Regions from separate parts of the Mesorhizobium sp. M2A.F.Ca.ET.043.05.1.1 genome, predicted to be linked through region 3. Evidence: predicted binding sites of a transcription regulator. Region 3 holds the regulator's gene; each other region holds the start of a gene.

Region 1 (10,408 bases), 350 kb from region 3:
GCGTATCGCCTGCGGCCAGAAAGCGACGCAGACGCTGATCGCCAACCGTCCGGTCGTCTCGATGTCGCTGGCGGCGGCAATCGCCGAGATCGGCGAGCCGGAAGCCTGCGCGGCTCTGGTCGGCAATAGCGGCGCGGAGATCGCTTCGCTCAGCTTCCGCCGCATGGCCGAGCGGCATGGCCACCTGCCGCTGATGCGCGAAGCGCTGATCGCGGATCGCCGCCTGCCGGCCGACTGTCGGCATATGCTGCTGGTCAAGCTCGGCGAGACCCTGAAAGGATCGCCGCTGGTGCTGGCGATGATGGGCGCGGCGCGCGCCGATCGCGTCATGCGCGATGCCTGCGTGAAGGCCTCGGTGACGCTGATCGAGGGAACCCGCATGGAAGAGCATGCCGCGCTGATCGAGCATCTGAGGCTGCGCGGCGACCTCACCGCCAGCTTCATCATCCGCACCATCGCGCATGGCAAGGTCGACTTCTTCGGTTCGGCTTTGGTGGCTTTGGCCCGACAGTCCGAGCAGCGGGTGACGGCGCTTCTGGCCGGCGGGCACGACGTGGCGCTGCAGGCGCTGTTCCGCAGCGCCGGACTTGCTCCGGCGACGCATGGCATCATCCTGCGCGCGCTGAAAGTCTGGCGCGAGGTCGCCAACGGCCGGCGTGTCGCCGGCGTGCAGGAAGTGAGCTGGCTGATGCTGAAGGAACTCGGCGGCCAATCGGCCGAGGGCGATCTTGCCGGACTGGTGAAGTCGATCCATCTCGACGCGCTGCGCGAAAACGCGCGCGGGCACGCGCTGGCGATTGCCGCGGCCTAGCGCTTATCGGGTCTCAACTGAGCTCCTGGGCAAGTCCGACAAGAAGCCCTTCAGGCCCACGGATGTAGCAGAGCCGATACACGTCCTTGTAGCGGACCACCTCGCCAACGAGCTCGGCACCGTGCTTGCGAAGCCTCTCCAGCGTGTCGTCGATGTCGTCCACGGCGAACATGACGCGGAGATAGCCTAGGGCGTTCACCGGGGCATTGCGGTGATCCGCCACGACCGATGGCCTGAGGAAGCGGGACAGTTCCAGCCGGCTGTGGCCGTCCGGCGTTCGCATCATGGCGATCCCGACATGCTGGTCGCCCAGTCCGGTGACACGTCCGGCCCATTCCCCTTCGATCGTGGCACGCCCTTCGAGTACAAGGCCGAGCTCGTGAAAGAAATCAACCGTCGCGTCGAGGTCCTCGACGACGATACCGATGTTGTCCATTCGTTTGAGCGCCATCTGTCCACCTAAGTATCGACCAGTCTGATAAGGGACCTTTCGGATCCGGTCCGACCTGAAACGCGACATGTCCCTATTTGTTCAGGCACGACCCTTTGCAAAGAAATCCGGATAGTCCTCCATCGCCGCGGCAATGATGCGCAGCGAGGCGGCGATCCGCAGCATTTCGAGCCGATCGCTGCGTTCGCCAATGCTGGCCGCATATTGCCTTGCCACCGCGATGGTCGCGGTCTGCGGCTCGCCCGGCCGCCGGAACAACAATTCACGCGCCAGGCCGCGCAGGAAATTGCCGATGGATTCGACTGTCTCGCGCGGCACGGCGGAGTCCAGTTGCGCATGGCGCAGCCGCAGCACCTCCAATCCAACGGTGACGGCGGCGATGCTGCCGCCAAGAATGGGGTCGCCCCTGCGGCCCGTTCGCTGCACCTGCGGCATCAACTGGTTGATCCGGTCATAGGCGAGGCTTTCGAAAGCCGAACGCCGAGGTATCCGCTCATGCAGGCAAAGCCGCGCCAGATCCTCGCGCATCGCCTGCGAGATACGCTCCACGGTGACCCAAGGGTCGGCGGGCAGCACGACGATGAAGACGCCGATGGCGATCAGAATGCCGACCAGGATCGAGGCCGAGCCCGCGAAGAACGGCCCGGGATCATAGATCATCTGCTGATGCGGGCTGAGGAAGGCGAGGAAGTTGATGGCGAAAGCGGTGGCGACGCCGACATGGCGTGGATTGGCCATGCCGAGCGCCGCAGGCACCAGGATCGGCACGACGAAGAGCATGAACCAGCCGAAGCCCGGCAGCGCCGGCAGCGCGACCTGGCCGACCAGAAAGGCAAAAGGCAGCGCGATCAGCGTGCCGGTGAAGAAACCCCAGGCCGACTGCACGGGATCGGGACGCGTCGCGAACAGGCTGGAGACCACCGCGACGAGGATGACGGTGCCGGCCGCTTCCGACCATTTGGTCGTCAACCAGAAGACGGCGACGAGCAGCGTCGCGAGCGCGGCGCGCACGGCGTTGCGCCACGCGGCCTGATAGTCGCGGTGGACGACCAGCGCCGGCTGGCTTCGCTCATTCGATTTCCGGGAGACTGGCGAGCGAAGCGCATCGAGGCCGTCCAACACCTGTTTCAGCGCTTCGGCAAAATCACCGGCAATGGTGAGGCGAGTGATGGTGCCCACCTTGTCCTCGGCGGCATCGTTTGCACCGGCATCGTCGGGAAGGGCCGGCACCTCTCTGGCCTTGCCCGCGATCGCGTCGAGCCGCGCCACCCAAGGGCCCGTGTCGTCGAGCGCGCCGGGTGTCGCCGCCAGCTCGCCGACAAAGGCTTTCAAGTCGCGTCGCATCGGGATGAGCGCCGCATTCTTTGGCGCGCGGTGGCTGTGCAGCGTGCGCGCCGCCGACAGCGCCCACAGAAGCTGACCGATGGTGCGCCGCACCGGGTGGGCGCGGGGGGCGAAGCTCGGCGCTTCCAGGCGCGCATAGGTGCGCATTTCAGCGAGCGTCTGGGCGTCCGTGATCAGCTTTCGCTGGAGCGCGGCAAGGCTTGCCGGATCGCCGCCGGAAAAGGCGCCGCCGGCATATTCGGCGAGGTCGAGGATGCTGCGCTTCAGCCGGGAGATGATGGCGTCGGCCGCGAGCTTCGGCAGGATCAGCCGGCTGGTGACGCCGGCGCATAGGATGCCGAGCACGATCTCGGCGCAGCGCGCAATGGCGAGATCGACAACGACGATCGGTTGGCCGAGCGCCGGCAGGCTGATGATCATCGCCGTGTAGCCGGCAAGCGCCGCGCCATAGGCCTCCGGGTTGCGCAACAGCGAGGATACGAGCGTGCAGATGCCGACCCAGAGCGCCAGGACTGTGATCAGCAGCCAGGGATTGGCGCCGGACAGGGATGTTATGCCGATCGCGGCCAGGCCGCCGGCCAGTGTGCCGAGCAGCCGGTAGAAGCCCTTCGCCAGCACCATTCCGGCCACCGGCTGGGCAACGATGAACACCGTCATCATCGCCCATTGCGGATGGTCGAGCTTCAGCGCGTAGGCGGCAAGCAGCGCGATCAGCCCGGCCGAAACCGTGCGCAAGGCAAAGATCCAGTCCGAACGGGTCGGCTGCGTCAGACCGCTTAACGATGTCTCGACAAGCTCTTTCAGACGCGTCCAGGTCACATTCGTCTCCGTACAGGAGCCTTTATGGACCCTTCCGCGATCAGATATCCAGCACGTCCGTCTCGGCGAATTCGGCGCGCTCCTGGATGAAGCGGAAACGCGCTTCGGGCTTGGTGCCCATCAGCGCGTCGACGGCATCCTTGGTGGCCTGCTCGGCGTCGATCACGTCTACCCGCAGAAGCGTGCGCTTCTTCGGATCCATCGTGGTCTCCTTGAGCTGCGAGGCCATCATCTCGCCCAGGCCCTTGAAGCGGCCGATCTCGACCTTGCCGCGTCCGGTGAATTCGGTGCGCAGCAATTCGTCCTTATGCGCGTCGTCGCGGGCGTAGCCGACCTTGCCGCCCTGCCGGATCGAATAGAGCGGCGGCACGGCCATGTAGAGATGGCCGCCGCGGATCAGGTTCGGCATCTCCTGGTAGAAGAAGGTGATCAACAGGGAAGCAATATGCGCGCCGTCGACGTCGGCGTCGGTCATGATGATCACGCGGTCGTAGCGCAGGTCCTCGTCGCGGTACTTCGAGCGCGTGCCGCAGCCGAGCGCCTGGATGAGGTCGGAGATCTGCTGGTTGGCGGCAAGCTTGTCGTTGCCGGCGCTGGCGACGTTGAGGATCTTGCCGCGCAACGGCAGCACCGCCTGGCTGGCGCGGTCGCGCGCCTGCTTGGCCGAGCCGCCGGCCGAGTCGCCCTCGACGATGAAGATCTCGGCGCCGGCGGCCGCGTTCTGCGTGCAGTCGGCGAGCTTGCCCGGAAGGCGCAGCTTGCGCACGGCGCTTTTGCGCGAGACTTCCTTTTCCTGGCGGCGGCGCACGCGCTCGTCTGCGCGCGCGATGACCCATTCGAGAAGCTTCGAGGCTTCCTGCGGATTGTCGGCAAGCCAATGGTCGAACGGGTCGCGGATGGCGTTTTCGACGATGCGCATCGCCTCGATGGTCGCCAGCCTGTCCTTGGTCTGGCCGACGAATTCCGGCTCGCGGATGAACACCGACAGCATGCCGGCGGCCGAGATCATCACGTCCTCGGTGGTGATGATCGAGGCGCGCTTGTTGCCGATCAGGTCGGCATAGGCGCGCAATCCGCGCGCCAGCACGTTGCGGAAGCCGGCCTCATGCGTGCCGCCTTCGGGAGTTGGAATCGTATTGCAGTAGGAGTTGAGGAACCCGTCGCCGCCGAACCAGGTCACCGCCCATTCCAGCGAACCGTGGCCACCCTGCTTGTCGCTCTTGCCGGCAAAAACCTCGCGCGTGACCTGGAACTCGTCGCCCAGCGTCGCCTTGAGATAGTCCTTCAGGCCGCCGGGGAAATGAAACTCGGCCTTGGCCGGCGTCTGGTCTTTCTCCTTGATCAGCGACGGATCGCATGTCCAGCGGATCTCGACACCGCCGAACAGATAGGCTTTCGAGCGCGCCATGCGATAAAGCCGCGCCGGCTCGAAGGCCGCGCCCTTGCCGAAGATCTGCTCGTCGGGGTGAAAGCGGGTCCTCGTGCCGCGGCGGTTATGAACCTCGCCCAGATGCTCGAGGCCGCTGATCGGGACGCCGCGGGAAAAACGCTGACGGTAGAGCTGGCGGCCGCGCGCGACCTCGACCTCGAGGTGGTCGGACAGCGCGTTGACGACCGAAACACCGACGCCGTGCAGGCCGCCGGAGGTCTCATAGACCTTGGAGTCGAACTTGCCGCCCGAATGCAGCGTCGTCATGATGACTTCGAGCGCCGGCTTCTTGAATTTTGGATGCGGATCGACCGGGATGCCGCGGCCATTGTCGGTGACGGTCAGGAAGCCGTCGGCGGAAAGCTCGACATCGATGAAGGTGGCGTGGCCGGCCACGGCTTCGTCCATCGAATTGTCGATGACCTCGGCGAACAGATGGTGCATCGCCTTGTCGTCGGTGCCGCCGATGTACATGCCCGGACGGCGCCGCACCGGCTCGAGACCCTCCAGCACCTCGATATCGGCGGCGCTGTAGCTTTCGCTGCCGTCGCGGGCGGCGGTCGAGCGCTTCGCGGCCTGCACCAGCGGATCGGCGGGGCGCGAGGGGGCGCGCACCGGCTGTGCCTGCTTTTCCATCTTGCCGAAGAGATCGTTGCTGTCGTCCATGCTGGGCCTAGCGTCCGATAATGCGAATCACGGCTCGATACTGCCACGCTTTTGGCGGGCGAACGAGTTCCTGTTCCGTTCAGGGATCAAACTGTCTCTTATTCCAAAACCATTCGATAACCAAGCCGGCCGAAATAGGGCGATCGGCGGGTCACGGGATTCCTGATTCTTTAACATTAACGCCTAGCGTGGGGCCCAAACCAACAAAAGACCACGGGCGTCAGGGGTTTCGTTGTGCGGGGCAGGGCCATAACCATGATCGGTATCGCAGCCGTCTTCGGCGCGATCTCGATCTTTGCGGCGGATTTTTGGGTCAAGAGCCAGGCAAAGGCTCAGTCCGAGATCAAGGTGGTCACGGTCGAAGCTCCGCAGCAGCCCAAGGTCGAATTCAAGACCATCGTGGTGGCTCAAGCGCCGCTGCGCTATGGAATGGAGCTCGGACGGCCGCAGCTCGCCGAGATCCCGTGGCCGCAGGATTCGCTGCCGCAAGGCGCTTTCCCGACGATCGACAAGTTGTTTGCCGACGGCAGCCGCGTGGTGCTGTCGCCGATCGAGGTCAACGAACCGGTGCTGCTCACCAAACTGTCGGGACCGAACGGTCGCGCCACGCTTTCCAACATGCTGTCGCCGGGCATGCGGGCCGTCACCATCCGCACCGACGAAATTGCCGGTGTCGGTGGCTTCGTCACGCCGGGAGACCGGGTCGACGTCGTCCTGACGCGCGATGCGGGAGACATCCAGGAAGTATCCAAGAACGCGCAAGGGGCGGCCGGCTCGACGGTGACCTCCGAGATTGTGGTCTCCGACGCCAAGGTGCTTTCGGTCGGGCAGGGCGCCGACGAGCGCAAGACCGAGCCGCAGGTCGCCAATTCAGTGACCATCGAGGTGACCAACGAAGGGGCGCAGAAAGTGGCGCTCGCCCGCACCGTCGGCACCTTGTCGCTGTCGTTGCGGTCCGCGGCCGACGCCAGTGCCGGCAAAGGCGGCCTTACGACGATCTCTTCCTTCGGCGGTTCGGTTGCCGCAAACGCCGAGGCAAGTGCGGCCTCGCTCGTCAATGCGGTGACGAAGGACCAGGACGAGCCGAAATTCAGGACGGTGATCGTGACGCGCGGCGAGAAGGTCGAAGAATACAAGGTTCCTTCACGGGAACCGCCGCAGGAACTGCAGCAATAGCCGGTGGGGACCGGCGGGGACGGGGCAAGATGTTCGGGTTTGATGCATTTCGGACGACCGGGGGATGGCGTCTTCTCGGCGCGATCGCGCTCGCGGCAGCTATGCTTGGCGCCGCCGCGCCGGCAAGGGCGGGCAATGACGTCGTCTATGTCTCGGCGAACAAGAACGCCTCGATCAAGGTCGCCAAGGGCAAGCCGAAGACGATCATGACGAGCGCCGCCTTCTACCAGATCGTCATCGGAGATCCGGAGATCGCCAACGTCAACCCGCTGACCGACAAGTCCTTCTATGTGCTGGGCAACAATCTCGGCACCACTGGTATCGCCCTGTTCGACCAGAACAAGCAGCTTGTCGGCACCATCGACATCGAGGTGACGCTGGATACTGACCAGTTGGCCAGCACCATCCGCGCCAGCGTGCCCGACGCCAAGATCAAGGTGGGCTCGGCAAACGGCCGCGTCGTGCTGTCGGGCGAGGCCGAGGACGCGGTCGCCGCCGACAAGGCCAGCAAGATCGCCTCGCGCTTTTCCGGCAATGAGGAAGTCATCAATTCGGTGAATATCTCGTCGTCGCAGCAGGTGCAGCTCAACGTCCGCTTCGTCGAGATCAACCGCCAGGCCGGACAGGATCTCGGCGCCAAATACGCGGCCAATTTCGCTTATGGCATCGGCAACCGCAAAGTCGTGCTTAACCCGGACGGGGGAGATGTGCCGGCTGCCGGAACGGGCGAGATCATCGGCAGCCTGCTGTCCAACGGCTTGTCGATCGACATCGCCATCAAGGCGCTGGAGGAACGCGGCCTGGCGCGGCGGCTCGCGGAGCCGAACCTGATTGCCCGCTCTGGCCAAACGGCGAGCTTCCTTGCCGGCGGCGAGTTCCCGATCCCGGTTTCCGAGGACAATGGCAAGATCAGCGTCACCTACAAGAAGTATGGCGTCGGCCTCGATTTCACGCCGACGGTGCTGAAGGACGGGCTGGTGAGCCTCGACATCGCGCCGGAAGTGTCCTCGATCGACCCGTCCGCTTCCATCCAGGTCAGCAGCGGCATTTCCATTCCCGCCTTCATCGTGCGCCGCGCCAGGACATCGGTCGATCTCAAGAACGGCCAGAGCTTTATGATCGCGGGCCTTTTGCAGTCTCAAAACGACATTTTCACCTCGCGCCTTCCGGGGCTCGGCAAGCTGCCGGTCCTCGGTCCGCTGTTCTCCTCGAAATCCTATCAGCGGCGGGAGACCGATCTGGTGATCATCGTCACGCCTTATCTGGTCAAGCCGGTCGATCCGTCGAAGAAGATGGTCGAACCGACCGACGGCACCCGGCCGGCAAGCACCGCCGACTATTTCCTCAACAACACCGAGGAAGTGGACGCCTCGGCGCCGAAACGTCCGCTGGCATTCGCCGACGGCGGCGCCGCCCGCTCCGTATCGGCCACGTCCGGCCACTTCCTCGACCTGCCGAAGGACTAAGGCCATGCGCATCGCCCTTTGGACTGTTCTCTTGCTGACCGGGCTCGCCGCCGGCTGTACCAGCGACGACTATGTGCGCACCGAAGGGGTGACGCCGGGGGTCGGCAACGCGCAGGCATCCAACACCGCCATGCAGATGGTCGATCCGTGGAAGTACGGCGTCCAGAACACAAGGCTTCTCGTGCCGGCTCAACGTCCGGGTTCCGAGACTGTCGCCGTCGGCGCGAAAGCCGGCGCCGCGTCCGCGCCGACATCATCATCAACGACATCGAATTGATCGGCCGACAACGATGGCATCTGCTACCAAGACCAAGAAGATCCTGCTCGTTTCCACCGACAGGGCGTTCGTGCAGGACACGCGGACGGCTTTTGCGACCTCCGAGGTCATCGAGCTCCTGACGGTGGAAAAGAGCATCAACGAGCTGCGCGGCGAGGCCCTCGAGACCGATTTCGGCACCGTCATCGTCGACATGGACGCGGCCAAGCTCGAGGAGATCGAGTCGCTGCAGCGCGTCATGCGCCGGCTGGAAGGCAGCGTTCCCGTGGTCGTCGTCACCCAGGAATTCAACGCGGCGGCGGTGCGCATCCTCGTGCAGCTCAAGGTCGCCGACTTCCTGGTCAAGCCGATCACCACGGCAGACCTGGTGCGCTCGGTCATCCGGGCGTTGCAGGGGCCGGGGCGGGAAGAGAACACCGAGTCGCACATCTATACCTTCATGCCGGCCGCCGGCGGCGTCGGCACCACCACGCTCGCCCTGCAGACGGCCTTCCAACTGCATCATTCGGTGACGCGCGGCGCTTCGACCTGCGTGGTCGATCTGAATTTCCAGCAGGGCGCCTGCGCCGAATATCTCGACCTTGAGCCGCGCTTCGACATCACGGAAATCGAGAACCAGCCGGAGCGCCTCGACCGGCAACTGCTCGATGTGATGCTGTCGAAGCATGCGAGTGGCCTGTGCGTGCTCGCGGCGCCGACACGTCCCTCGGACATGCGCTCCTTCAAGACCGATGTGGTGGTTCGCATGCTCGATCTCGTGGCGGCTTACTTCGACAATGTCGTCATCGACATGCCGCGCACCTGGTTCCCCTGGACCGAGACGGTGCTCTTGGGTTCCAACAAGCTCTACATCGTCGCCGAGATGACGGTGCCGTGCCTGCGCCACACGCAGCGCCTCATCCAGGCCGTCTATGAGACCGCAGGCAAGGAAGTGAAGCCCAACGTCATCGTCAACCGCTTCGAGCAGAAGATGTTCGACAGCGGCATCAAGCAGGCCGATGTCCAGGAGATACTCGGCGAGCATTTCGTCGGCGGCATCTCCAACAATTACCGGCTGGTGCGCGAGGCAGTCGACCGCGGCGTGCCGCTGCACGCCATCGACCCCAACGCCAACGTCGTCAACGACCTGAAGAAGATCATCCTGCCGGAGGAGGCCGTCCAGACCACGGTCAAGTCGAAATCGCTGTTCGGCCTCAGCAAGGGCCTGCTGAAGAGGAAGGCCGGATGAACACTCGCTTTTCCAACCTGCAGAACCGCGACACTCGTCCGCAGCGGGCGCCGGAGCCCGCGCCTGTGGTGCACAATGCGGTGATCATCCCGACGACCCGCAAGCCGGCGCCGCCGAAGCCGGAAGCGGCGCCGGCAAAAAGCGCCAACAAGGTGCTCGATGCGCGCGTGCGCATCCATCGCATGCTGCTCGAGGAGATCAACCTGGTGGCGCTCGAGCGGCTGCCCAAGGACGAGATGCGCCGGCAGGTGCATGAATTCGTCTCGGAAAAGACACGCGAGGAGCGGATGGCGATCAACATCGCCGAGCTCGATGCGCTGGTCGACGACATCGTCGACGAGATGGTCGGCCTCGGCCCGCTGGAGCCGTTGCTCAAAGACCCTGAGATCAACGATATCCTGATCAATGGCCACCAGAACTGCTTCGTCGAAAAGCGCGGCAAGCTGCAGCAGGTCCACATCCCATTCAAGGATGAGGCGCATCTGCTTCGAATCATTAATAAAATCGTCGCGGCTGTCGGCCGCCGCGTCGATGAATCTCAGCCGATGGTCGACGCCCGCATGCTCGATGGCTCGCGCTTCAACGCGGCGATCCGCCCGGTCGGCGTCGACGGTCCGCTGGTGTCGATCCGCAAATTCTCCAAGAACAAGCTCGGCCTGCACAAGCTGGTCGAGTTCGGCGCCATTACCCAGAACATGGCCGAAGTGCTGGCGGCGGCGGTGCACGCCCGCAAGACCACGA
Region 2 (10,408 bases), 2.3 Mb from region 3:
TCCGACAGCTTGCGCATGCCGATCGAGGTCGCCTTGGCGACCGGCACCTTCAGCCGCATCTTGTCCTTCTGGAAATCGATGACGAACAGTTCCAGCTTGTGACCCGCAACTTCCTGCTCGTCGATCGCCACGATCTGGCCGACGCCATGCGCCGGATAGACGATGAACTCGCCGGTCTTGAACCCGTGGCGGGCCGCGGTGGACTTCTTCTGCGGGGTGATCGTTGCCATTACGCCCTGAACTCCTTAGTTGTGCCGCCGGCATCATGCCGGCGCGAACCCATGGGGCCGGCGGTAGCCGACCGTTAGCCGCGCAACAGGATGAACCCACCGGAAAAGCAGGGGGCCGGCATATCGCACGAATGCGACCGCCTGCCCCAGATCGCTCTGGTCCGGAATTAAAAGCTCACCTTTCAGTGATTTGGGGCGTTAGCGCCATAAATCGACGTCGTGTCACCGGCATGTTTTGCTTATGTAACACAAAAAGTCGGAAGAATCAAGGTTTTGCCGCGTTCGCTAACGCCAAGCGGCAGTGCTGCCTGTCAAGACAGTATTTGTGTCGGCCCCGTTACGCCGCGTCATGCCACGGCTATCGGCCTCTTTCTCAGTCACCCTCGCCGGGTTCGGCCGAGAAATATTTCTCGAACTTCCCGGTCTCGCCGTCGAAGGTCTTGGCGTCGGCGGGCGGTTCTTTCTTGGCCGTGATGTTGGGCCACTTCTCGGCGTATTCGGCGTTGACCTGCAACCATTTGTCGAGACCGCCCTCGGTGTCCGGCTTGATCGCGTCCGCCGGGCATTCGGGCTCGCACACGCCGCAGTCGATGCACTCGTCGGGATGGATGACGAGCATGTTCTCGCCCTCGTAGAAACAGTCGACCGGACAGACCTCGATGCAGTCCATGTATTTGCATTTGATGCAATTGTCGGTCACGACATAGGTCATTGCAGGCTCCGGAACGTCCCATTTTGTTGGGCTTTTTGGCTGAGGTAACGCCTTTGCCCGCCGCATGCAAGGGTAGGGATTGCCGGCGGAGCCGGAGGGCCGGAAAGGAATTCCGGCCGGAAGAGCGGATCGGCGTCACCGAGCCTTATCGCCGCGCAGTTTCGCGGAATTTCTCCGGCCACGCGCTGGGCCGGCTATGTTTCAATCGTCGCCGAGCAGACGGTCGGTCTGCCGGCGCTCGCGTTTGGTCGGGCGGCCGCTGCCGGCCTCGCGCAGCGCCGGAATGGCGTCCGCAACGGCCCCGCCTTTGGGAGTCGGCGCCGGCGACATGTCCTGGTAAAGCAACCGCGCTTCATCGGCCGGCCCGCGCCGTGTGCCGCAATCCAGCACTTTCCAGACCAGGATGCGGCCCTCGAGCGTGATGGTCAGCACGTCGCCGGGCTTCACCAGATCGGAGGCCTGCGCTGCTTTGTCGCGATTGATGCGGACGCGTCCGGCGACGACGACCTTCGCGGCCAGGGACCGCGACTTCACCGCGCGCGAGAAGAACAGCCATTTGTCGATGCGCTGGCGGCCTTCTCCAACCATCGCAACCGACCGAGGTTATTTCTTCAGCTGGTCGCGCAGGGCGGCGAGCTTGGCGAAGGGCGAATCCGGATCGAAGCGCTGCGGGCGTTCCTCGCGCGGCTTGTCCTGGAAGGCCGGCTTGCCGCCCGGAGCGTTGCCTTTGCCTTCCTGCCTGTTGCCCTTCCAGTCAGGCCGGCCCTCCCGGCGATCGCCCTGCGGCCGCCCTTCGCGGCGTTCACCGCCCTCGCGGCGGTCGCCCGCATCCGGCCTCGGCTTGAATTTCGACCGGTCGAAGCGCGGCTTGCCGGTGCCGTCGCGCTGCTCGCGGCGGCCTTCATGGGCCGGCCGGTCGCCGGGCTGGCCGCCCGCGGCGCCCGTCTGGCTGTCCCGCGCCGGCTGGTCACCGCGCTGGCGATTGTCGCGACGGTTGTCGTGACGCTGGCGCGGGCGCTGATGGTCGAAACGCGCCTGGCGCCACAGAAGGACAGGCTTCGGTTCTTCAGCTTCGGCCGGTGTTTCGTCGGCCTTACCCTCCCGCATCGAGGGGGAGGTAAGGGCGTCGGCGCCTTCGGCCGACTGAAGCACTGCAGCGGGGGCTTCCACAGTGGGAACCTCTTCCGCGACCTCGGCCGCAACTTCTGCCGGCTCTTCAACGGCAGGTTCCGCTGCTACTTCCGAGCTGGCTTCGGCCGGAACTTCAGCGACAGGTTCCGCCGCTTCCGCGACGGCTTCAGGCGGAGCTTCGACGGCTGCCGGCTCCGAGCCCTCTGCTGTTGCCTCTGCCACCGCGGCTTGCGCCTCTGTCGTCTGCGCGGCACGCGCCGCTTCTTCCGCCGCTAGCTTCGCCGCCGCCGCCTCGCGGGCGGCATTGTCCTGGGCTTCGAGCTTCGCCTTCACTTCGGCGGCCGGCTTCGCCTCGGAGCGATAGCCGAGACCTTTCAGGATCTCTTCCATGTCGTCGGCGGTGGCGCCGAGGATCGACATCATCGGCGGCGTCACCATGAAGGCGTGGCCGTCATAGGCGCCGTCCGGACGCTGGCCGAGACCGGGCTTCCAGTTGGTCGCCGGGCGGATGAGGTCGGCAAGCCGCTCGAGGATATCGACGCGCACGGCGCGGCGGCCGAGATTGCGATAGCCGGCGAGCTTGTAGAAGGTCTTGTCGAAGGCGGGGTCGATGACGACCGAGGTGCGGCCCGATGCGAGCGCATGCACCACGTCGCCGAAGCCCGGCTTGTCCTTGCCGTCGTTCTTCAGCGCCCAGAGCAAGGTCACCAGACCGGCCGGAGCCGGCTTGATCAGCGCCGGCACGAAGACATGATAGGCGCCGAAGCGCACGCCGAGCCGGCGCAGCGCGGCGCGGCCCTCCTGATCGAGCGACTTCATCTCTTCGGCGATGTCGCGGCGATTGATCAGGCCGAAATGCTCGACCAGCTGGAACGCGATGCCGCGTGCGATGCCGGTGAGCTGGTCGGCATTCTTCAGATCAACCAGCGGCTTCAGCAGCGACTCGATCTGGAAATTGACGAAACGCTCGGCGCGCGCCGCGACCTTGTCGCGGGCAGGGCCGGTCAGCTGTTCGTCGGCAAGCAGGACAAGGCGCGGCTTCAGCGCCTCGTCGCCGCCGACCAGCGTGCCGATCGGCGCGCCGATCCAGCGCAGGACGCCGTCGGAGCCCAGGGCCAGGTCGCCATTGGCGCAGGCGGCAAAGCGCTCGGCGCGCGCATCGAACTCGGCCGCGAGCGCCTTCTGGGCGGCGATCCGCACCGCCTTGGCGTCCTCGCCGCCGGCGCTTTGGTCGGCGGTGAAGCGGAACCCCTGCAACTCGCCGACATGATGACCTTCGACGAGGACGGTTCCGGTTGGGCTGATTTCGGCTTCAGGCATGGTATTTTCTCTAAGGCGCCGCATGAGGACGGAAGTCCTGCGGTCTACGAAGCGTTTCGTCAACCGCTCATGCAACGCATCCGACAATCTGTCTTCGATTTCGCGCGTCTTTTCCTGCCAGTGTAGCTGATCGGCCAGCCATCCGGGGCGGTTCGAGACGAAAGTCCAGGTGCGGATCTGTGCGATCCGGTGCGAGAGCGTGTCGATGTCGCCTTCCGTCGTGTCGGCGCGCCGCACCTGCTCGGCCATGTAATTCTCATCGACATGGCCATGGCGCGCAAGGTCCATATAGATGGAGGCGATAAGATCGGCGTGCTGGGCCGGCGCGATCTTGCGGTAGTCGGGGAGCGCGCAGGCTTCCCAGAGCAGCGCGACACGCTCCTTGCCGGTGGCCAAGGCGCGGATGTCGCCGTCCTTCGACAGATGCTCCAGCGCCTGCGCGTCGACAGCCGGCAGCGCGCGGGTCAGCCCCTCGACCGGCGCATTGGTCTCGGTCGAGCGCTTGAGAGCGTCGAGGCTGGAAAAATCGAAATCGGCGGTCCGCCATTGCAGCACCTTCACCGGGTCGAAGTCGTGCGCCTCGATCTTGGCGACCAGATCCTCGTCGAACGGGTCGACCTGGCCGGTGACGCCGAACGTGCCGTCGCGCAGGTGCCGGCCGGCGCGGCCGGCGATCTGGCCGAGCTCGGCCGCGCTCAGGTCGCGGTATTGGTAGCCGTCGAACTTGCGGTTCTGGGCGAAGGCGACGTGCTCGAGGTCTAGGTTCAGGCCCATGCCGATGGCGTCGGTCGCGACGAGATAGTCGACGTCGCCGGACTGGAAGATCTCCACCTGGGCGTTTCGGGTGCGGGGCGACAGCGCGCCGAGCACGACGGCTGCGCCGCCCTGCTGACGGCGTATCAGCTCGGCGATGGCATAGACCTCGTCGGCCGAGAAGGCGACGATCGCCGTGCGCCGCGGCAGCCGGGTCAGCTTCTTCGAGCCGGCATAGGCAAGGTGCGACAGGCGCGGCCGGGTCACCACCGATACGCCCTTCAACAGGCGCTGCAGGATGCCATGCATGGTGGCCGCGCCGAGCAGCAGCGTCTCCTGGCGGCCGCGCAGATGCAGGATGCGGTCGGTGAAGATATGGCCGCGCTCAAGATCGCCGGCGAGCTGCACTTCGTCGATGGCGACGAAGGCGGCGTCGGTCTCGCGCGGCATTGCCTCGACGGTGCAGACCGAATATTTCGCGCCGGCAGGGACGATCTTCTCCTCGCCGGTGATCAGCGCCACCTTATGGGCGCCGACCTTCTCGCAGACGCGCGCATAGACCTCGCGGGCAAGCAGCCTCAGCGGCAGGCCGATGATGCCGGTTTCATGCGCAACCATGCGCTCGATGGCGAGATGGGTCTTGCCGGTGTTGGTCGGGCCGAGCACGGCCGTCACGTCGCGGCCCGAAAGGATCAGCGGGTGGGAGTGTTTCGGCTGGATGTTCATCGGCTCGGAAATAAGTGTTTCTGCCGCTTCGATTGTTCAAGCATGATCTTTCTCCGAAAACCGGTTCCCACTTTCCGGGATCATGCTTTTGGTCGGAAGCGCGGCGGCGCCGCCGCGTGTGACAGCCGACACATAGGGATTTAGGACGCCGAGCGAAAGCGGAATGTTCTTTGAGGCAGGCGGGAATCGACGGACCCGGTCAAAACCGCCTGTCGTTAACGGCTGGAACGAGTCTGGAACGAATCAGCGACGAATCGCTGACTCGTTCTGATTCAGGTTTTGTTCACGGCTATATGTGGATTTTTTGACGGTGAGTCTCACCACATGCTGAATCGGGAAACTGGCCCGATTCATGCTTTGCCTCCGCCGGGATCGAGTCGCCGTTAACCTTTGCCGGTGAACGGTCGCGGTCGGTTGGAGACGTGTGGTCAAGGTTATGAATTTGTTGATTTTTCTTAATCGCTTTTAACGATTTGGGTAATTTTTTCGCCCTCCGCCGTTAACTTCTCGGCCAAAGCCAGAACGAATCGGAGACGAATCAGAGATGCAGGAAGTTTCCCGGTTTGTTCACCCCTAGATATGGTGTTATCCACAGCTTGCCCACCGAGGATTCACAGTTTGTCAGAGGGGTTGTGCACAGAGCGCGGCCGGGCCGTTAACTTTTGCGTCCCGAATTGAGGCAAGTTGGAGCGATAGAGCCGCGCTGACGCCGCCGTTCTTCCCTATTCGCTTATTCGCTACTCGCTAACAGGAGCCGCCATGGCGCCAAATGCTGTCAGGCGAAGTACTGGCCGCCATTGGCGGTGATGGTCGAGCCGGTGATGAAGCCGGCCTCATCGGAGGCCAGGAAGACGACGCAGCGCGCGATCTCTTCCGGCTCGCCGAGGCGGCCGACCGGGATCTGCGGGATGATGCGCTCGTTGAGCACCTTCTCGTCGATCGCCTTGACCATCTCGGTCGCGATATAGCCGGGGCAGATCACGTTGACGGTTATGCCGGCGCGGGCGCCTTCCTGGGCAAGAGCCTTGGAGAAGCCGATGTCGCCGGCCTTCGACGCCGAATAATTGGCCTGGCCGGCCTGGCCCTTCTGGCCGTTGATCGAGGAAATGGTGATGACGCGGCCGAACTTGCGGTCGCGCATGCCGCTCCACAGCGGGTGCGTCATGTTGAAGACGCCGGAGAGGTTGGTGTCGATCACTTCCTTCCACTGCGCCGGCGTCATCTTGTGGAACATGGCGTCGCGGGTGATGCCGGCGTTGTTGACCAGAACCGAGACCGGGCCGAGATCGGCCTCGATCTGCTTGATGCCGGCGGCGCAGGCATCGTAGTCCGCGACGGACCATTTGTAGACCGGGATGCCGGTCTCGGCCTTGAATTTCCGGGCCGCCTCGTCATTGCCGGCATAGTTCGCGGCGACCGAATAGCCGGCGTTCTTCAAGGCGGCCGATATCGCAGCACCAATGCCGCGCGTTCCGCCGGTGACAATTGCTACCTTGCTCATGTGGTCCTCCCTTTAGAAATCGACTGAGCGAATAGGGAGTAGCGAATAGCGAGTAGGGGGCGATGTCCCGCCGCGACGCTTTTTCTTCCCTATTCGCTACTCTCTATTCGCTATTGACTGTTCAGATCGCTTCCACGCACATGGCGACGCCCATGCCGCCGCCGATGCACAGCGTGGCAAGGCCTTTCTTCGCGCCGCGGCGGCGCATCTCGTAGACCAGCGTGTTGAAGATGCGGGCGCCGGACGCGCCGATCGGATGGCCTATGGCGATGGCGCCGCCATTGACGTTGACGATCGAGGGGTCCCAGCCCATGCCCTGGTTGACGGCGCAGGCCTGCGCGGCGAAGGCCTCGTTGGCCTCGACGAGATCAAGGTCCTTGACGGACCAGCCGGCCTTCTCCAGCGCCCGCTTCGAGGCGGGAATCGGTCCGGTGCCCATGATCGCCGGATCGACGCCGGCGGTCGCCCAGGAAGCGATGCGGACCAGCGGGGTGACGCCGCGCCGGGCAGCCTCGGCCTCGGTCATCAGCAGCGCGCCGGCGGCGCCGTCATTGATTCCGGAAGCGTTCGCGGCGGTGACCGTGCCGTCCTTGTCGAAAGCGGGCCTCAGCTTGGTCATGGCGTCGAGCGTCGCGCCGTGGCGGATATATTCGTCCTGGTCGACGATGGTGTCGCCCTTCTTGCCCTTGATGGTGAAGGCGACGATCTCGTCCTTGAACCTGCCGGCCTTCTGCGCGGCCTCGGCCTTGTTCTGCGAGGCAAGCGCGAACTCGTCCTGGGTTTCGCGGGTGATCTGGAACTGGCGGGCGACGTTCTCGGCGGTGTTGCCCATGTGGTAGCCGTTGAAAGCGTCCCACAGGCCGTCCTTGATCATGGTGTCGATCATCTTGTAGTCGCCCATCTTCACACCTGCGCGCAGATGCTCGGCATGCGGCGACAGCGACATCGACTCCTGGCCGCCGGCGATGATCACCTTGGCGTCGCCGGCGGCGATCTGCTGCATGCCGAGCGCGATGGCGCGCAGGCCCGAGCCGCAAACCTGGTTCAGTCCCCAGGCCGTGGTTTCCTTCGGCAGGCCGGCATTGATCGACGCCTGGCGCGCCGGGTTCTGTCCCTGAGCGGCGGTCAGCACCTGGCCGAGGATGACCTCGTCGACCTCCGCGGCTTCGACGCTCGCGCGGGCGAGCAGTTCCTTGATGACCACGGCGCCTAGCTCATGCGCCGGCGTGGCGGCGAAGCTGCCGTTGAAGGAGCCGACCGCGGTGCGGGCGGCGCTGGCGACGACGATTGAATTGGAAGCGGCCATTTTCTTCTCCAGACTTCGAGGTGTCGTATTTTAGGCTATCGTTGAAGACTTTTCTTGCCCGTTCAATGATCTGAGTCAAACCTGAAATGGGCATGGCCTCCATGCGCGGCAAGCAGAGCACGCGCCGGTCGCGGTAAACGTGACGTTGGCCGCGCGGCGGATTTTGCAATGGCTGTGCAGCATTAATTGATGCCGCAGTGCACAAACCACTTGGAATTGTGACGCTTTTGCGCGTATCCTTAACAGAAGGCGCAATCGTTACCGGCCGCTTACTCCTAGAGGTGCCGGTGTCCTGGGGAGGATCCGGATGGCCGCAAAAGACGACCCGATCGTCATCAAGAAGTATGCCAATCGCCGGCTCTACAACACCGGCACGAGCACCTATGTGACGCTCGAAGACCTTGCCGAGATGGTCAAGAAGGGCGAGGAATTCACGGTACAGGACGCCAAGACCGGCGACGACATCACGCATCCGGTGCTGACGCAGATCATTTTCGAGCTGGAGAACAAGGACGGGCAGAACATGCTGCCGATCCCGTTCCTGCGCCAGCTCATCTCCTTCTACGGCGATCAGATGCAGATGATCGTGCCGAGCTTCCTCGAACAGTCGATGATCGCCTTCTCCAAGGAGCAGGAGCGGTTTCGCGAGCAGATGAAGGGCGCCTTCGGCAAGACGCCGATGGACATGATGAAGACGCCGATGAAGGCGCTCGAGGAACAGACGCGCCGCAATGTCGAGATGTTCCAGAACGCCATGCGCATGTTCACGCCGTTCCCGCCCGCCGGCAGCAATGCCGCGGCCCCGGCCGAGCCGCCGAAGAAGGAAGAGAAGTCCGACGATCTGCAGGAATTGAAGGCGCAGATTGCGGCAATGCAGCGCAAGCTCGACACGATGTCTTAGGTTGCGTTGATATTCAGGTGAGGCCGGTCTGCAAATAGCGGCTTTCTGCGCTTCCGGTGCTCACGTACTTTAAGTACGCTCCGCTCCGGTTCTCGAAAGCCACTATTTTCGACTCGGCCTGACCTGAATCTCAACACAACCTGGCGCGCTTCATCCTGACTGTGAGGCGCTACATGTTACCATCAGTCCCCTTCATCCCGCGCAAATAGGCCCGTCATAGCGGGCGCGGGGCCGAATGAGCCTGTTGCTGGTCACCTGCTCGATGGCATGCGCCGTCCAGCCGACGCTGCGGCCGAGCGCGAACAGGCGGAAGGGCGCGTCGGCCGGCAGGCGCAGGCTGCGCGTTATAGCAGCCAGGGCAAAATCGATGTTCGGATGTAGGCCGGTCGCCGCAAGGACTCCCTTGCGAAGGCGCGACAGCCCTTCGTCGATCTCGAGGCCGGAGAAGACGCCCTCGGCGCGCGGGTCGCCTTCCGGATAGAGCGGATGGCCGAAGCCGGGCAGCGGCCGGTCATGCGCCAGCCAGCGGGTGATCGCCTCATCAGGACCCAGCCGCTCCGCATCCTCGACCAGCGCGATCGCCGCGGCACCCGCGCCGCCGTGGCGCGGGCCGGTGAGCGTCGCGAGACCTGCGAGCAGGCAGGCGGCGATCGGCGCGCCGGTCGATGCCGCGACGCGGGCGGCGAAGGTCGACGCGTTGAGCTCGTGGTCGGCCAAAAGCACCAGCGCCTTGCGGATGAGGTCGGCGCCATCGGCTTCCACCGACCAGCCTTGCGCCAGCCGCATATGCACGGGTTCGGAGCCTGGCGTCGCGCCGAGCGCGGTGGCCAGCGCGCTGGTCGCGGCGGCGCCGTCCTGCTGCAGCATGGCCGGCCTGCGGCCGAGTGAGGGCCAGCCTTCGGCCGCAAGCGCCGAGAGCCGGGCGAAGGCGGTCGGCGTGCCGCTTTGCCGGGCGGCCGAAGGAGTCAGCGATGCGAAGGACACCGGACGGCCGGAGGCCCACAGCAGTCCGGCGGTCTCCTCGAGCGTCGCCGTCGCCGAAAACTCCACCGCGTCCTTGCCGCGGTAGATGAGGCGGCCATGCAGCACCGTCGAGATCGAGGTGGCGATGGCCGGCTCGCCCCAGGCGATGGCGCTTTCGGCGATCGCCCGCGGGCTCCTGCCTCGGTCGCGTCGCGTGGCAAGTGCTGCGATGTCGTCGGCGCGGTATTGGCTGCGGCGCGGGTCGGCGTCGTCCGGCCTCATGCCGACGCGACCACGGCTGACATAGGCATAAAGCGTCTGCGGCCGGACGTTTAGCCGCTCCAGCGCTTGCTCCCGCGTCAGCCACTCTGTCATTTGCCGCCTTATATTGATTATCTTGATCAAGATTGATGCATTGATTGCACAGCATTAATTGCAAGGCGCAAAAGGTCAAGGAGACGATCATGGCGAATGGGCTCGATGATGTTGTGGCGGCCGACACGGTGCTTTCCGATGTCGACGGTGCGGGCGGGCACCTCACCATACGGGGACATTCGCTGGCGGAACTCGCCGGGCGCTGGCGCTACGCGCAAGTGGTGCGGCTGCTGTTCGACGGCTTCTTCGACGATCTCCCCGGCGATGCCGAACTGGAGAAGGCGATCGGCAAGGCGCGGGTGGAGGTATTCGATCGTGTGAAACCGTTGCTTGCGCAGCTCGCGCCGCTCGACATCTACAGCGGCATGCGGGCCGGCATGGCCGTCCTGCCGGACGGCGACGGACTTGCCGACGCGCTGCGCTTGATCGCGGCGCCGGCGGTGCTGACGCCGGCCCTGCTGCGCCTTGGCCGAGGCGAAACGCCGATCGC
Region 3 (10,408 bases):
GAGGCGCAGAAATCCTTCGGCGCCGGCATGTCCGACGACCTGCTCGACCAGTTGGTGGCGCAGTTGCAGTCGCAATACAACGTCCGCATCGATCCGAACGCCGTTTCGCAAGCACAGACACGATGAGCGCGCTGAAGACACACATCGCCAAGGTCGCCACCGGCACCGCGCTGTCTTTCGAGGAAGCCCGCGAGGCGTTCGACATCATCATGTCGGGCGACGCGACTCCCGGCCAGATCGGCGGCTTCCTGATGGCATTGCGCGTGCGCGGCGAGACGGTGGGCGAGATATCCGGCGCGGTCGCCACGATGCGCGCCAAGATGCTGCGTGTCGAGGCGCCGCACGGCGCCATCGACATCGTCGGCACCGGCGGCGACAATTCGCACTCGGTCAACATCTCGACCGCTTCGGCCTTCGTCATCGCCGCCGCCGGCGTGCCCGTCGCCAAGCACGGCAATCGCGGCCTGTCCTCGCTGACCGGCTCCGCCGATGTGCTGACGGCGCTGGGCGTCAGAATAGATATCTCGCCGGAAATGATCGGCCGCTGCATCCATGAGGCCGGCGTCGGCTTCATGTTCGCGCCGGCGCATCATCCGGCGATGAAGCATGTCGGGCCGACCCGCGTCGAACTCGGCACGCGCACCATCTTCAATCTGCTCGGACCGCTGTCGAACCCCGCCGGCGTCAGCCGCCAGATGGTCGGCGTTTTCCTGCCGGAATGGATCATGCCGGTGGCAGAGACGCTGAAGGCGCTGGGCGCCGAGCACGCCTGGGTCGTCCATGGCGACGGCTATGACGAGATCACGACCACGGGCGAGACGCAGGTTGCGGAGCTTGCCGGCGGCGAGATCCGCACCTTCACCCTGACGCCGGAAGCCGTCGGGCTGAAGCGGCACACCAAGGAAGAGCTGCGCGGCGGCGACGCGGCCTACAACGCCAGGCAACTGCGCGATATGTTGGGTGGCGCCGCGGGCGCCTATCGCGACACGGTGCTGATGAACGCCGGCGCCGGTCTGGTTGTGGCCGGCAAGGCGACGACGCTTGCCGACGGCATCGCGGCGGCAGCGCAAGCGATCGACAGCGGCCGCGCCCTTGCGGTGCTGGACAAGCTCGTCGAGATTTCGAACGGATAAGGCCTTGTCGGACATCCTGCGCAAGATCGAAGCCTATAAGCGCGAAGAGATCGCGGCGGCGAAGCTTCGCGTACCATTCGCCGAAATCAAGGCGAAGGCGAAGGATGCCGAGCCACCGCGCGGATTCCTCGCGGCGCTCGAAGCCAAGCGCCGGGGCGGAGGCTTCGCGCTGATCGCCGAAATCAAGAAGGCCAGTCCTTCCAAGGGCCTGATCCGCGCCGATTTCGATCCGCCGGCGTTGGCCAAGGCCTATCAGCAAGGTGGCGCCGCGTGCCTTTCGGTGCTGACCGACGCACCGTCTTTCCAGGGCGCTCCGGAATTTCTGACGGCAGCGCGGGCAGCCGTGCGCCTGCCGGCCTTGCGCAAGGATTTTCTCTTCGATCCCTATCAGGTCCACGAGGCACGCGCCTGGGGCGCCGATGCGATCCTCATCATCATGGCGAGCGTCGACGACGCGCTGGCCAGCGAGCTCGAAGCGACCGCCTTCGAGGTCGGCATGGACGCACTGATCGAGGTGCATGATGAGAAGGAAATGCAGCGCGCGCTTACTTTGTCTTCGCGGCTGATCGGCATCAACAACCGTGATCTCAGAACCTTCCAGACCAGCCTCGACGTTTCGGAGCGGCTGGCCGCCATGGTGCCGGCGGATTGGCTGCTGGTCAGCGAGAGCGGCATCTTCACGCATCAGGATTGCCGCCGGTTGGAAAAGAGCAAGATCGGTACTTTCCTCGTCGGCGAGAGCCTGATGCGCCAGGCTGATGTGGCGGCGGCGACCGAGCTTCTGCTGACAGGCAAGGCAGCGGCCGAGGCCGTTTGAGAATGCCCGCCCTCACCCATCTCGGCGCCAAGGGCGAAGCCAACATGGTCGATGTCGGCGACAAGGCCGAGACGACCCGCACGGCAATCGCCGAGGGCTTTGTCTCGATGCGGCCCGAAACGCTGGAGATGATTCTGGCCGGCGACGCCAAGAAGGGCGATGTGCTGGGCACCGCCCGTATCGCCGGCATCATGGCAGCGAAGAAGACGCATGAGCTGATCCCGCTTTGCCATCCGCTGCTTCTGACCAAAGTGGCCGTCGAGATCGAGCCGGACCATTCGCTGCCCGGCCTCAAGGTCACAGCGCTCGCCCGCGTCACAGGCAAGACCGGCGTGGAGATGGAAGCGCTGACCGCCGCCTCGGTCGCCTGCCTCACCATCTACGACATGGCCAAGGCGGTGGATCGCGGCATGGTGATTTCCGGTGTCCGGCTGGTCGAGAAGACCGGCGGCAAATCCGGTGACTACAAGGCGGATGCCTGATGGCGCTGGTACCGGTCGCCGAAGCGCTCGCGCGCCTGCTCGACGGCGCAACATCTTTGCCGGGCGAGAGCGTGCCGCTGGCGGACGCGGCCGGACGGGTCCTGGCGGAACCGGTTGTGGCGCTGCGCACGCAGCCGCCCTTCAACGCCTCGGCGATGGATGGTTATGCCGCGCGTTCCGCCGACGTCGCTTCAGCGCCGGCGCAGCTTGAGGTCATAGGAATGGCGCCTGCCGGGCGGGGCTTCTCCGGAACCGTCGGCGAAGGCCAGGCCGTGCGCATCTTCACCGGCGCACCGCTGCCTGAAGGCGCCGACACCATCGTCATTCAGGAAAACGTCCGCGACCTCGGCAACGGCAGGATCGAGGTGACGGAACCGGCCGCCCAAGGACGCAATGTCCGCCGACGCGGGCTCGACTTCGGCGAGGGCGACATGCTGCTCGAAAAAGGTCGCGTGCTCGACGCGGCGGCTCTTTCGCTGGCGGCTTCTGCCAACCACCCTGCCTTGAATGTCGTGCGCCAGCCGCTGGTCGCGATCATCGCCACCGGCGATGAATTGCTGCCGCCGGGCAGCGCGCTCGGCCCAGATCAGATCATTTCCTCCAATGCCTATGGCGTTGCCGCCGCCGCCCAGTCGGTCGGCGCGCGGGCGCTCGATCTCGGCATCGCCGCCGACCGCAAGGAGGCGATCGCCGCGCTGGTCAGGAAAGCGGTACAGGCGGGCGCGGATGTCATCGTCACGCTGGGCGGCGCCTCGGTCGGCGATCACGACCTGATCCATGACGTGCTGACCGGCGAAGGCATGCGGCTCGACTTCTGGAAGATCGCCATGCGCCCCGGCAAACCGTTGATGTTCGGCCGGCTTGGCAATGTCCGCTGCATCGGCCTGCCAGGCAATCCGGTGGCAAGCATCGTCTGCTCGCAGCTCTTCCTGAAGCCGCTGCTTGCCCGGCTCGGCGGCCGCAATTTCAGGCAGGACGTGCGAACGGCCAGGCTTGGCGCCGCGATGCCGGCCAACGATCTCAGGCAGGACTATGTTCGCGCCGTGGTGCGCGAGGACGCCGGCACCCTGGTCGCGACCCCCTTCGGCATCCAGGACTCCTCGATGCTCAGGATGCTCGCCGACGCCAACGGCCTGATCGTGCGCGAGCCCTTCGCGCTGGCTGCGGAGGTTGGCGCCGAATGCAGCGTGCTTATGCTGCGCTGATAGATCGACAACGCCGGTCGTTCATAATCGGCGACGTCGATAGTTATTCGTCCACCAGCGTTCGGGTCAGGGGATGCTCCGGATCTGCGAGACCATCGACGACGTTGAAATGATGCCGACCCGGCTCGACAACTGACTGGGCAGCGGCGCCAAGCCCGGTCCAGATGTTGGCGAGCAAGGCGCTCTGGCGCAGGAACTCCGAGCGCTCGCCACCGCCGACCCAACAGGTGATGCGGGTTCCTTGCACGGGCCGCAGCAGCGCCGGGCTTTCGCTCAACGCTTCCCGCTCGTCGATGTTCAGCGTCTCGTTCAAAGCCGTGAACATCAACGGCCGAAGGTCGTGCAGGCCTGAAATCGAAACGACCATGCGTATGCGTTTCGCCACCATGGCGCCCAGCGGCGAAGTCGTCGTCACCATCCGGCTGGCGAGATGTCCGCCGGCCGAGTGACCGGTCAGCATCAGCGGGCCATCGACCATGGCCGCCGCCTTGCCGATCGCGGCCGCGACTTCATTGACGATGCCGCCGATCCTGGTCCGCGGGCACAGCGTATAGGAAGGCATGGCGACGGCAAAGCCGCGACCGACAGCGCCGGCGGCCAGATGCGACCAGGATGTCTTGTCCGATTCCATCCAGTAGCCGCCATGGATGAACACGACGAGCCCCTTCGATGCGGCAGGCGGAAGGAAGAGATCGAACCGGCTGCGCGGCGCCTCGCCATAGACGATGTCGAGCCGCGCCCTGCCCTGCGCCAACAGCTTTTCGCGAAATGCCTGAGCTGGGCCGTCCCAGGCCGCCGGCCAGCGGTCGCCCCCAGCGATGTTCGCGCCGTTGGCGTAGGCGTCATCCCAGTCGACAATGCGGTGTCCCAGCACCGGCCCCTCCCGCGATCAGATCGATTTCGAGTTGTCTTTGTTCGGCATGCCATTCGAAGTCAGGTGACGGCCTCCTTGATCGCATAGCGCGCCTCCTGCCAGGCGCCCGTGCGCAGGATGTCTTCCAGCACCTCGACGGCGTCCCAGACGTCCCGGTAGCCGACATAGAGCGGCGTGAAGCCGAAACGGACGGTCGACGGTGCGCGGAAATCGCCGATCACGCCACGCTCGATCAAGGCGCGCATCACCTGGTAACCATGCGGATGGGCGAACGACACCTGGCTGCCGCGCTCGGCCCCGTTGCGCGGGCTTTCCAGCTCGAGACCGAAAGCGCCGCATCTGGCTTCGACAAGCCGGATGAACAGATCCGTCATCGCGACGCTCTTCTCGCGCACGGCCGTCATGTCGACTTCGTCCCAGAGATCCAGCGAACCTTTCAGCGCCCGCATCGACAGCACCGGCTGCGTTCCGCACAGGAATCGCCGGATGCCTGAGCCGGCGGCATAACCCTGCTCGAACGCGAAGGGCCGGGCATGGCCCCACCAGCCGCTGAGCGGCTGGCTGATGTCGGGATGATGGCGGGTGGCGGCATAGATGAAGGCCGGCGCGCCGGGCCCGCCATTGAGATATTTGTAGGTGCAGCCGATGGCGAAATCGGCATTCGAGCCGTCGAGATCCACCGGCAGGGCGCCGGCCGTGTGGCAGAGGTCCCAGACGATCAACGCGCCAGCGTCATGGGCCTTGCGGGTCAGGGCCGCCATATCGCGCAACCGGCCGGACTTGTAATTGACGTGGTTGACCAGGATGATCGCGACACGGTCGTCGATCAGTTCCTCGATCGTCGGCGCATCGACGCCTTCGAGCCGCAGCACCGTGCCGGGCCGCGTCGAGGACACCCCCTCCGCCATGTAGAGGTCGGTCGGAAAGCTGTCGCCTTCGGCAACGATCACCGAGCGGTCGGGTCGCATTGCGAGTGCCACATGCAAGACCTTGTAGATGTTGATCGAGGTGGTGTCGCATACCACAGTCTGGCCAGGCGCGGCGCCGATCAGACGCCCGAGCCGGTCGCCCAGCTTGACAGGCATGTCGAACCAGCCGGCGGTGTTCCAGGCGCGGATGAGGTCCTGCGCCCATTCCTGCTTCGCGGCCGTCTCGATCTCGTTGAAGACATTGATCGAAGCGGCGCCCAGTGAATTGCCATCAAGGTATATCACCCCTTCCGGCAGGACGAAGCGATCGCGCAAGGGGCGCAGCGGGTCCGCCGCATCCATCGCCTCGACCTGGGCAAGATCGGGAATTCCCCTCATTGTGCTACCGCCTCCATTTCGGACTCAGGCCGCTACATCCTCCGGCGACCAAGGCGGTTGTCCCATCACCGTCCGCAACCCGGCAAGAACCTTCTGTCCTATGTTAGCTGGTCCATAGACGGCAAAGGCTGAGGATCGGAATCGCAGCCCAGGTTGGCATTTTGAGTTCGTTTCGTTCACGGTACGGCACATGGTTGCGTCAGCTGACTGGATCCCTTCAGCACCTTCGCGACGATGTCGGCTCTCAATTCAGCATAAGGAGAATTGCAAAATCGAGCGGAATCAATGACACAGCCCAACCGGTGGCGGCCGGGCACCGTCCGATGCAACATTCTTTCGCCCACCTTAAGAAATTCATTAAACTTTAAACGGTTGCGGAACACAACTGGAACAGATAGTGTTTGTTCTGGGTTTGTTTTTCTGATTCTGGTTTCGAAACCCGTGGGGGCCGCCAATGCTGACGCGCAAACAACATGAACTCCTGATGTTCATCCATGAACGCCTGAAGGAGAGCGGGATCCCGCCATCCTTCGACGAGATGAAGGAAGCGCTCGACCTCGCCTCGAAGTCCGGCATCCATCGGCTGATCACGGCGCTAGAAGAACGCGGTTTCATTCGCCGGCTACCGAACCGGGCGCGTGCGCTGGAGGTCTTGCGCCTGCCCGACTCGATCGCTCCCGGCCTGAATGCCGCGAAGAAATTTTCGCCAAGCGTCATCCAGGGCGGCCAGGGCAATCTAAGCCGCCAGGTCAAGCCGGCAGCGCCCTCGCGTACGCCGACACCCAGCAATGATGACGACGCCGCTTCAGCGGTGTCCATTCCGGTGATGGGCCGCATCGCCGCCGGTGTGCCGATCGACGCCATCCAGCACCAGACGCATTCGATCTCGGTCCCGCCAGACATGATCATGGGCGGCGAGCACTATGCGCTGGAGGTCAAGGGCGACTCGATGATCGAGGCTGGCATCTTCGACGGCGACACGGTCATCATCCGCAACGCCAGCACGGCAAGTCCGGGCGAGATCGTGGTGGCACTGGTTGACGATGAGGAAGCGACGCTCAAGCGCTTCCGCCGCAAGGGCGCCTCGATCGCGCTGGAGGCCGCCAACCCGGCCTACGAAACCCGCATCTTCGGGCCGGACCGGGTCAAGGTGCAGGGCAAGCTCGTCGGGCTGATCCGCCGCTACTGATCCGGCTGCGAGGGCTTGGCCCTCTCAGGCTTTTCGTAAGGCGGCAGTCCCCTCGCCTCGCGCGCGTACTTCCGCTGCTCGTGCCAGGGCCGGTAAGGCTGCTCGACGGCATATTGGATGGCTGCTCGCGCGGTTGCCGATTGTGGATCGAAGAAGACGGCGGCACTGCCGTCACGCGCCAGTTGGCGCTTGGTGACGACAAGCACGCGCTGATCCCAACAGGGATTGTAGGCCGTCGCATCGTTGATGACGATGAGGTCGGCAAAGCCGCAGGCGGGCCGTGCGCTGTCGCGGTTTTCGGCGAGCGCGACGATCGCGCCGGAAGGATGCCGGCCAATGCAGAGGTCGCCGGTGCAGTAGAAGGGCGAGCCGGGCGGCAGGTCGACCGGGTCGGCGATATCGAGAGCGTCCTTGGCGAATGTCTCGGGCGGCACGATGCCCTCGGCCTTCAGCGCCCGCTTCCAATTGTCAGTGGTGAACTCGTTGGAGCGTTCGCGGTTGACGGCAAGCTCGCCGCCGCCGATCGGCATCGCCACGAGATGCGCGTCCTCCGAGATCAGCACGTCCGGGGTGCGCACATGCGGGATCGCCAGCAGCGCGGCGAGCGCGAAGGGCACAGCGGCGAGCCTCAGCCAGGTGGTGGCCATGGTCGCGATGATGAGCGCGATTGTCGCCAGCAGCACCGACTGGATCGAGATCAATCCCACGGCATCGAGGGGCGAGCGCTCGGAAATCCATGCCGAAATGGCGATCATCGCTGTCAGGCCCTTGCCCATCACATAGAGGAAGGGACCGTCGAAGCCGAACGGCATGGCGAGCGCGCTCAACACGGCGAACGGCATGACGATCAGCGAGACGATCGGCATGACCGCCAGATTGGCGAGCAGGCTGAGCGGCGACACGCGCTGAAAATGCCAGATCGCAAACAGCAATGTCGCGCTGCCGGCGATCAGCGACGTTACGGCCGCGCCGCCCATGCCAACCGCGAGTTTCCGCGACAGGAACGCAAGAAACGAACGCTTCACCGGCGGCGCGGTCGTTTTGCCGGCGCGATAATCGGCAAAGCCGGCATAGGCGCCGACCAGGGCGGCGGTGGCGGCGAAGGACATCTGGAAGCTCGGGCCGACCACTTCATGTGGCGAGACAAGGATGACGGCAATCGCGGAGATCGCCAGGTTGCGCATCGTCAACGCCGCGCGGTCGAAGAGCACGGCGACAAGCATCACCGCAAGCATGATGAAGCTTCGCTCGGCCGCCACCACGATGCCGGAGATGACGAGGTAAGCGGCGATCGAGGCCAGCGCGATCGCCGCGGCGTATTTCTTCACCGGCTGGCGCGACGAGAAATCGGGAAACAGCGCGAAGGCGCCGCGCAGCAGGAACATGATCGTGCCGGCGACCAGTGCCATGTGCAGGCCGGAGATCGAGATGATGTGATAAATGCCGGTCCGTCGCATCGACTCGTTGATCGCTTCCGGAATGCCCGCGCGCACGCCGACAATCAGCGCCGCCGCGATCTCGCCCTCGGACCCGCCGATGCTGCTCCGGATGTGGTCGGCGATCCCTTCGCGCGCGTTTTCCACGGCCGACGCAATGCGCGCTCCGAAGGGTGCCCCCGTTGTCGCCGTCGAAGGCGGAGCTAACAGCTTTGGGTCGCCCAGGAAGAAGCCGCTGCCGCCAATGCCGCTAAAGTAGCTGTCGAAGGAAAAATCATAGCTGTCCGGCCGGACCGGACCGGTCGGCGGCAGCAGCTTGGCATAGCCGGTCAGCATCGATCCGGCGGTCATGCCGGGCGGGATCCTGCGCGCCGACAGCCGAACGCGGTCCGGCGCGTAGCGCAACGTCGGGTGCTCGGTGGATATCAGATCGATGGTCAGCCGCACACGGCCATTGGCCATCGCTTCGGCGGTGACCAGGCGGCCGGTCAGCCGGGTCTGGATTTCGGACCCCAGCATCGGCGTCGCCATCCGCCAGGTCTCCACCTTGGCCGCGAGAAAGCCGAGCGCGCAGAACAGCGATGCCATGAAGACAAGGTGCGCTTTCTGCCAGGAGCGCGACACCGCCGCGCAGACAGCCATCAGAGCCACGGCGGCAAGCGGCCTGTAGAGATCGGGCTCGGTGCTCAGCGAGAAGTAATAGATGACGCCGGCGGCCAGGAACACCGGCACCAGCAGAAAGCCGACGCCGCGGTCGAGCTCAGTGCTGGCAGCGACCGCAACGCTTCGGCGCAGCGCCGGAAGCGAAGCGCGGCCAAACTGTTTGCGGATCCGGCCGCCGACAGCGGTTGGCGAGGCTGGCTGCAGCGCACGACCACCGGGCGGCGGTAACTCGGCGGTCGGATGGAGTTCTGGAAGCGAAAGCGGCGCTTCTTCAGCGGGCTCGGCATGGGCAAACATCAGGCGCTCGCTGACGCCTGCTATCGTTTCCCCGCCCTCCTCCGTGCCCCGGCCACGTCCAGCCATCGGGTCTGCCCCTTGCGCCCCAGACCGCCTATGGTACATGAACGCCGACCGCGCGAAAGCCCGCGCGAAATATGCCGTCTCAGTGCTTCTTCGAGAGTTCCATGTCCGACAAGGTCGTCACCCGTTTTGCTCCCTCGCCCACCGGCTACCTGCACATTGGCGGGGCGCGCACGGCGCTGTTCAACTGGCTCTATGCCAGGCACACCGGCGGCACGATGCTTTTGCGTATCGAGGACACCGATCGCGAGCGCTCAACCGAAGCCGCCACGGCCGCCATTCTCGACGGATTGACCTGGCTTGGCCTTTCCTGGGATGGCGACGCCGTCTCCCAGTTCGAGCGCGCCCCGCGCCATCGCGAGGTGGCCGAGGAGCTCGTGCGCCTGGGCAAGGCCTATTACAGCTATGAGACGCCCGCGGAGCTGGAGGCGATGCGCGAGGCAGCTAGAGCCAAGGGCCTGCCGCCGCGTTACAACGGACAGTGGCGCGACCGCGATCCGTCCGAGGCGCCGGCAGGCGTCAAGGGCGCGATCCGCATCAAGGCGCCGACCGAGGGCGAGACGGTCGTCCATGACCGCGTGCAGGGCGAGGTGCGCTTTCCCAACAAGGATCTTGACGACTTCATCATCCTGCGCTCGGACGGCAACCCGACCTACATGCATGCCGTCGTCGTCGACGACCACGACATGGGCGTCACCCATATCATCCGCGGCGACGATCACCTGACCAACGCCGCGCGCCAGACGGTGATCTACAACGCCATGGGCTGGGCGGTGCCGTCGATGTCGCATATCCCGCTGATCCACGGCGCCGACGGCGCCAAGCTGTCGAAGCGGCACGGCGCGCTGGGCGTCGAGGCCTATCGCGCCATGGGCTATTTGCCGGAAGCCTTGCTCAACTACCTTGCGCGGCTCGGCTGGAGCCATGGCGACGACGAGGTGA

Evidence for each region. Region 3 encodes LexA, which represses DNA repair genes until DNA is damaged. Its sites were predicted from a motif close to TGTTCNNNNTGTGTTCNG; they were not measured.
Region 1: a site for LexA is predicted at 5,586-5,603, ahead of parE (DNA topoisomerase IV subunit B). Genes of this name have one in related genera too.
Region 2: a site for LexA is predicted at 5,096-5,113, ahead of EJ069_RS28800 (helicase-related protein). Genes of this name have one in related genera too.

What each region holds. Positions count from the first base shown of each region.
Region 1 is NZ_CP034446.1:1,207,332-1,217,739, forward strand. Features, by position in the region: gene EJ069_RS05725 (DUF2336 domain-containing protein) at 1-811, shown strand, start outside; gene EJ069_RS05730 (VOC family protein) at 825-1,262, opposite strand; gene EJ069_RS05735 (FUSC family protein) at 1,344-3,425, opposite strand; gene parE (DNA topoisomerase IV subunit B) at 3,466-5,520, opposite strand; gene cpaB (Flp pilus assembly protein CpaB) at 5,776-6,696, shown strand; gene EJ069_RS05750 (type II and III secretion system protein family protein) at 6,798-8,162, shown strand; gene EJ069_RS05755 (hypothetical protein) at 8,167-8,439, shown strand; gene EJ069_RS05760 (response regulator/pilus assembly protein) at 8,453-9,667, shown strand; gene EJ069_RS05765 (CpaF family protein) at 9,664-10,408, shown strand, end outside.
Region 2 is NZ_CP034446.1:5,982,402-5,992,809, forward strand. Features, by position in the region: gene EJ069_RS28785 (CarD family transcriptional regulator) at 1-230, opposite strand, end outside; gene fdxA (ferredoxin FdxA) at 604-942, opposite strand; gene EJ069_RS28795 (RNA-binding S4 domain-containing protein) at 1,144-1,530, opposite strand; gene EJ069_RS28800 (helicase-related protein) at 1,546-4,872, opposite strand; gene phbB (acetoacetyl-CoA reductase) at 5,648-6,373, opposite strand; gene EJ069_RS28810 (acetyl-CoA C-acetyltransferase) at 6,495-7,679, opposite strand; gene phaR (polyhydroxyalkanoate synthesis repressor PhaR) at 7,987-8,580, shown strand; gene EJ069_RS28820 (citrate synthase) at 8,773-9,918, opposite strand; gene EJ069_RS28825 (citrate synthase/methylcitrate synthase) at 10,008-10,408, shown strand, end outside.
Region 3 is NZ_CP034446.1:1,562,244-1,572,651, reverse strand. Features, by position in the region: gene EJ069_RS07515 (peptidylprolyl isomerase) at 1-126, shown strand, start outside; gene trpD (anthranilate phosphoribosyltransferase) at 123-1,133, shown strand; gene trpC (indole-3-glycerol phosphate synthase TrpC) at 1,138-1,950, shown strand; gene moaC (cyclic pyranopterin monophosphate synthase MoaC) at 1,953-2,432, shown strand; gene glp (gephyrin-like molybdotransferase Glp) at 2,432-3,637, shown strand; gene EJ069_RS07490 (alpha/beta hydrolase) at 3,681-4,511, opposite strand; gene kynU (kynureninase) at 4,571-5,818, opposite strand; gene lexA (transcriptional repressor LexA) at 6,273-7,007, shown strand; gene EJ069_RS07475 (ComEC/Rec2 family competence protein) at 7,001-9,469, opposite strand; gene gltX (glutamate--tRNA ligase) at 9,571-10,408, shown strand, end outside.